Linked DNA regions of Prochlorococcus marinus CUG1416. The protein of the gene in region 2 binds, or shares a complex with, the protein of the main gene of each other region. Links are inferred from orthologs where the notes say so. Each region holds a gene or a part of one and is shown on either strand. Other genes may lie near its edges. The genes, in order: lpdA and HA146_RS02085.

The links.
Region 1: the proteins of HA146_RS02085 (region 2) and lpdA are in contact, whole or in part, in a crystal structure (PDB 1EBD), measured with the Geobacillus stearothermophilus proteins. The link is inferred for Prochlorococcus marinus CUG1416 from one-to-one orthologs. Residues at the interface, in WP_033016211.1 of Geobacillus stearothermophilus: Ile130, Ala131, Met132, Pro133, Arg136, Arg140, Glu141, Asn155, Arg157; in WP_049624544.1 of Geobacillus stearothermophilus: Pro340, Ser341, Asp344, Tyr345, Arg403, Asp406, Val408, Glu431, Ala432, Gly433, Asp438.

Annotation. Positions count from the first base shown.
Region 1 is NZ_JAAORM010000005.1:197,584-200,915, forward strand. Bases 260-3,259 are described here. They hold lpdA (dihydrolipoyl dehydrogenase), read right to left. Parts: upstream 2,480-3,259; coding sequence 1,040-2,479; downstream 260-1,039. Other genes in these bases: trpC (indole-3-glycerol phosphate synthase TrpC), read right to left, coding at 260-1,027; HA146_RS07265 (TrmH family RNA methyltransferase), read right to left, coding at 2,476-3,259. In the rest of the region: HA146_RS07250 (hydantoin utilization protein A), read right to left, coding at 1-84; more of trpC, read right to left, coding at 140-259; more of HA146_RS07265, read right to left, coding at 3,260-3,332. UniProt on the Escherichia coli protein: Lipoamide dehydrogenase is a component of the glycine cleavage system as well as of the alpha-ketoacid dehydrogenase complexes.
Region 2 is NZ_JAAORM010000002.1:138,501-141,694, reverse strand. The notes cover bases 293-3,154. They hold HA146_RS02085 (dihydrolipoamide acetyltransferase family protein), read right to left. Parts: upstream 2,477-3,154; coding sequence 1,109-2,476; downstream 293-1,108. Other genes in these bases: HA146_RS02080 (YlqD family protein), read right to left, coding at 2,695-3,138; queA (tRNA preQ1(34) S-adenosylmethionine ribosyltransferase-isomerase QueA), read right to left, coding at 293-1,102. Outside these bases: more of queA, read right to left, coding at 1-292; HA146_RS02075 (AMP-binding protein), read right to left, coding at 3,177-3,194.

The DNA.
Region 1 (3,332 bases), on a different replicon or contig from region 2:
TGGCGCCATTGCTATTAGATGATCAGCACCACTAACTACATGCACAAATCCTGCAACGATACCGGTTAATATTACAGCCTGCATATATATTCAGTACATCTCAGTTTATTCAATTTTATAGCACGATTTGGAGTCAAAATTAATTTGAGTTAAATAATTTCTTGAAAGGTTTTTCAATATCACTTTCTCTCATAAAAGTTTCACCAATCAATACTCCCTTAATTCCAATAGATATAAGCGATTCTACGTCTTCTCTACAATTAATTCCGGATTCACTAATGGGAAGAATATTTTGTTTTAAAAATATATCTGAATATGTATTCATCAATTCTATTGATGTTTTTAAATCTGTTTTAAAAGTTTTTAAGTCCCTATTATTTATTCCAATCAAATTAAAAGATTTTAACTTTAATATCCTTTCTAATTCATTCTTGTTATGGACTTCAACAAGAACGCTCATCCTTAAATTATCAGCAATTTTTTTTAGATAAATTAAATCATCATCGCTTAAAATCGCCGCGATTAATAATATTGCATCAGCACCAGATACCCTTGCTTTATAAATCTGATAAGCAGAAATAATAAAATCTTTGCAGAGTAGAGGGAGATTAGTTGATTTCCTTACATTTTCAAGTATTTCGTAACTACCTTGAAAAAACCTTTTATCGGTTAATACTGAGATACATGATGCACCTAATCCTTGATAACAAGGCGCTATCTCTTCAGGATTAAATTTTTCTCTGATAACACCTTTACTTGGACTAGCTTTTTTTATTTCAGCAATAACTCCTGGTTTTATTTTCGACTCCAAGATACTTTCATAAAAATCTTTAGGAGCAGGAAGTTTACTAATCTTCTTTATTAGATCTTCCAAAGAAACTATTTTTTTAAAATTCTTAATTTCAAGGTCCTTATGCCATACAATTTCTTCGAGAATATTTTTTGCTTGTGCCTCTCTGTGAGGTACAGCATATTCTAAATTTTCTACCCTAACTGTTGGATTTGGTGGCCTGCGTCTTATTTCCATTAAGTATAAATTCTATTTTACTTGAGAAGCCGCTTGTTTATATGCGACCTCAACTACTTCACTAAGAGTGGGATGAGTATGTACTTCTGTAGATAATTCAATTACATCTTGATTCCTTGAAATGGCATTCGAAATTTCTTGAATCAAATCAGCTGCATGTAACCCAAAAATATGAGCACCTAATACTTTTCCATTATCTTTATTGAAAATCAACTTGAGCATTCCATCACTCTCCAATTCAGCCAATGCTTTTGAATTAGCCTTAAAGAAACTTTTGACAACTCCCAAAGTAAAATTTTCTTTTGCCGATATTTCTTTAGCTTCAGCTTCAGAGAGACCAACTGAACTTATCTCAGGATGAGTAAATGTTGCCGCAGGGATACTCTTATAATTAATTTCGAAGTTACCACCGCAAATATTATCAACAGCAATAGTACCTTGCGCTGCGGCTGTGTGGGCAAGCATTAGTTTACCAGTTACATCTCCAACAGCCCAAATGTTAGGTATTATTTTCTCACCATTTTTAACCCTCATTTGATCATCTATAGGAATGAAGCCTTTTACTGTTTCAATCCCAACAGATTCAAGATTTAAGTTATTACTATTAGGACTTCTACCAGTCGCAACTAGTACAGCGTCAACTTCTAAAGTTTCTATAACTTCTTTAGATTCTGCATCCGTCAGTTCTATTTTAACAGGACATCCAGGTGTTATTTTTGTCGCAAAGACATTTGATTTTGTATCTATATCTCTTGATTGAATAAGGTTCTTCTTAGCAATTTTTGCAATGTCTGGATCAAATGTTGGCATAATATTCTCCAAAGCCTCGATCATGGTAACTTCACAACCTAGCGCGGTATAAACATCAGCAAATTCCAATCCTATATATCCGCTTCCAATAATAGCTATCCATCTTGGTAGCCACTCAAGTTTAACCGCATCATCACTAGTAAATACAGTCCTATTATCCAAAGAAATTCCACGAGGAACAAAAGGAGAAGAACCAGTTGCTATAACAACATTCTTACAAGTGAAAATTTTATCAATTCCGTTTTTATCTCTCACACCCACTTTTTGATTTCCTTGAAGTCTTCCAATGCCCAAAATAATTTCAACTCCACTCCTTTTGAGAGTTTTTGTTAAATTTTCTCTAACATTTAAAACTAAATTATTTGCATGATCTGCAATTTTTGATCTCTCAAACCTTACTGGTGACGCATGAATACCAAATTTAGCTAAATGTTCATAATCAGCAATTTCTCTAACTTTTCCACTTGCAGCCAAAAGAGCTTTAGAGGGGACACAACCCTTGTTAACACAAGTGCCTCCCATATCAGAAGATTCTACTATTGCGACTTTTAGTCCCTTAGCAGCAGCATGTTTAGCCGCATCAAAACCTCCATACCCTGCTCCTATTACGATTAAATCAAAATCAAAACTTGAATCAGTCACTTTTTATCTCTGTATTTAGAAGTGTATGCGACTCTTTTTCGTTCTAATAATAATGGAACTGCAACACAAGCCACATTCAATGATTCTACAAGCTCACTATGCGGAATTGAAATTGTTTCATTAAAAGCTTCTTGAATTTTTTTATGAATTCCTTCACCTTCATTACCCAAAATCAATGCTGTACGTTTAGTCCAATCAATTTCCCAGTAGGGCTTTGAAGATTTTTTCTTGTGACTACTAGTAGAAAATATCTTAAACCCAACATTTGACAATTCACATAAAGAATTTAATAAAGAATTTATTATTTCTTCTTCATTACCCTCAAATCTTAGAAATGGGAGGTGAAAGACGGCACCAGATGATGCTCTTAATACCTTTTGATTTAATGGGTGCGCGCCTCCAGCTAAAAAAATTGAATTGACCCCAGCAGCTAGAGCCGTTCTAAAAAGATTTCCCATATTTCCAGGATCTTGAATCCTATCAAGAACAAGAACCAAATCATCTTTACTATTAAATTGATAATTAGGTATTGATGAGATTTCGACTAATGCTGCGATGCCATCTGGATTAATTGTTGAAATTGCAGAAGCCAAAACCTCATCTGAGACAATAGTTATTAATGATTGATCAAATTTTTTGCTAAGACTTTGATTCTTTTTAAGCCATTTATCAGTAACTAAAAGTTTGGAGGGAGCATTTCCAGAATTCAACAATTCTTCTATGAGATGAGTACCCTCTATGCAAAAAAAGTTTTTATCTTTGCGAGAAGATCCGCTTTTAAATGATCTAAATCTTTTAACTAGATTATTGTTTTTACTAGTTATTTTTAAAAAAGTATTTTCTATGAGGAATT
Region 2 (3,194 bases):
CTGGTGAAATATACATAGCATCGCCATAAGAGAAAAATCTAAATTTTTCTTTTATGGCTTTTTTATACAAATCTAATAATCTTTCTCTACCAATCATTGCACTTACTAGTAGTAATAATGAACTTTTAGGAAGATGAAAATTAGTTAATAATCCATCAACTACCTTAAATTTATAACCTGGCTTAATTACTAAATCCACGTACTTCGCTATAGGAATAAAGTCATTAATTTCGTTAGAATAACAACTTTCAAGAGCTCTTACGCTAGTTGTTCCAATAGCAATTATTCTTCTATCTGTTTTCTTTATTCTTTTTATTTCCTCCACTACTTCCTTATTAACACTTACCCATTCTTTATGAAGTTTTAAGTTACTTAAATCTTCTTGATCAATTGGTTTGAATGTTCCATAACCCACGTGCAAAGTTATCGGTAAGATTATTACTCCTTTTTTTTTTAGATTGGAAATAAGACTTTTGCTTAAGTGTAAACCAGCTGTTGGTGCAGCAACTGCCCCCGGATTAGTTGCATACTCAGTTTGATAACTTTTCTCATGAAAAGATTCTTCTTCAGAATTTTTTATATAAGGAGGGAGAGGGATTTCCCCGTATTTATCAAGAAGGTCATTCATTGAATTAAGACCAGTTATATTTTCAGGAAATTTAATAAATCTCCCTCCAGTTTCTTCATCAACCCCATCAACCATCAAATTAATATCTTGTGCCAAAAGAGATTTTAATTTTATTTTTCTATTTATTTTTAACTTTTTCGCTGGCTTTGCCAAACATAACCAAACACATTCATGTGACCTTTCTAAAACTAATAATTCGACTAATGTCTTATTTTCTAATTCAACCTTTAACCTAGCTTTCATTACTTTAGTATTGTTTACAACTACAAGATCGCCTTCTCTAAATTCATCTAAAAGATTCTTGGTAAATTTATTAGTTAAGCAGTCTTCTTCTAAAACACTATTTCTAACTATCATCAATCTTGATTCATGCCTAATTGCAGAAGGTTTACTAGCAATTAATGAAGGATCAAGAAAGTAATTATAAGCTTCAAGCTTATGATCACTTTCTTGATTATTCATTTGAGAAATCAATTAAATTTAAGATACAAGTGTCTCTGACTCATTTTCAATCAGGTAAGCCAAGTCTTTTAAGAACAAAGCACCATCAGCTCCATAGATCACTCTGTGATCAGCTGTTAGATTTACTTGCATTATTTTTTTAACAGATATTGAACCATCACTATTTCCTACAACAGTTGGTTTCGATGATGCTATCGCTAAGATCGCACCGGTCCCTGGTGGTAGTATTGCGTCAAATCTATCAACTCCAAACATACCAAGGTTAGATAAGGTAAATGTTCCCGTTGAGTATTCATCAGGTTCTAATTGTTTTGATCTTGATCTTTTTACGAGATCTTTCCATTCCCTAGATAATTCAAATAAATCAGTATTGCATGGTTCTTTTAATACTGGAGTTATTAGTCCACCATCTTCCATCGCGACAGCAACAGCAATATTTATGTTTTCTGGATAAGAAATTCCATTTTCTGAAAAACTTGAGTTAACTTGAGGATGTTTCTTAAGTGTCTTTGCAACTGCCTTTACTAGTAAAGCAGTCATAGTTACTCCATTCTGTTTTACCTTTTTGTAGAAATTATCTAATTTATCTGTATTGATAGAGTATCCAACCCTAAAACATGGAACATCTAAACTAGATTCCATATTTTTATTTACCGCTTTTTGAAGAGTATTAAATTGAACTGTTTCTCCAGGATTACCAAAACTATTTCCTGAAGTTTCTGGTTTACTTTCAACTCCCAAATTTGAAACAGGTATACTTGCAGGAGAAGCACCTTCTCCTATCCATGGTATAGAGACAGATTGGCCATTAGCTTTTAAAATATCATCGGCTTGAATCCTTCCGTGAGGGCCAGATCCATGAACCTTTGCTAAATCAACACCCATTTGAGAGGCTAGTTTTTTAGCTCTTGGAGATGCAATTATCCTCGAAGAAACATTACTTGTAGCGGCATTAATTTGATCGCTATTAAAAGATGGTACAGGCTTTTCACTCTTTAAGACGACTTCCTGTGCTTCTTTTTTGATATTTTCAGTCTGGACTAATGGTTTTTCTTCAGTTTTATTGCTTACCAATTCCAGTTGGTCTGAAGTAGAGACTTCGGGTTGATTTCCTTTATTTTGTTCTTGAACAGAAGCTATTTCATCCTCATTTTCTACAATGAGACCAATAGTTTCTCCAACAGGAGCAGTGCTGCCGGCAGGCATTAAAACTGCTGCAAGATATCCATCTTGGAAAGATTCAACATCCATATCTGCCTTATCAGATTCAACAACCAAGACAGATTCGCCTCTTTCAACCTTATCTCCCGGATTTTTCAACCATTCCACAATCTTGCCCTCCGTCATAGTAGAACTCAAGGCAGGCATGAATATTTCGTGAGACATAAGAAAATCGTTATTGCATAAGTTTCAAGGGATTTTTACCAAACTTTCAAAAGTTTTTATAATTAAGGACCCTTTTAACTCTTGGTCTAATTATACGAAATCATGTTCACAGTGGGAACTCTTAAAACTTAAGAAAGTAATAATTTAGATTGATTAGAATTCAAAACTTTTCGCAATTAAGATTTACTTATTTTTATCAAGAATACTAAATCTTTTCTTTAATTATTATCTATAGATTGAATAACTCCATCTTTAACCGTAATCGAGACCTGCATTTTTTCAATAAGATTGTCGCCCACAGTGACATCACAGAAACTATCCACTTGCCCTTGATCAACAATTTCGTCCATTTTTAATTCGCGAACTTGACCCTGTTGTTGCAGTAGATTTCTTTTTTGTTCTTCAATTTCATTTCGTTTTGCGGCGACTTGTTGTTGCACCTGACTAACCTGTTCTTGAACTCTTGGATCTAGAGGATTAACCGATTGGGATCTAATATTATTTACTATTTGCTGCCCCTCTTGCTCAAGTTGAGATAATTGCTGATCAATGTTTGAAATTGCTTTGCTTAATTCTTTTTCAGCATCTTCCTTCCAAGTTGGTGTAACTACAGCTTTAATAGCTATTGAGCGCTTTATAGATATTGAGTTTTTTGTTTCCATAAAAAATTAAATTACCTTTTCAATATAGATAGAACAAATCAAATTTTCTTACTAAA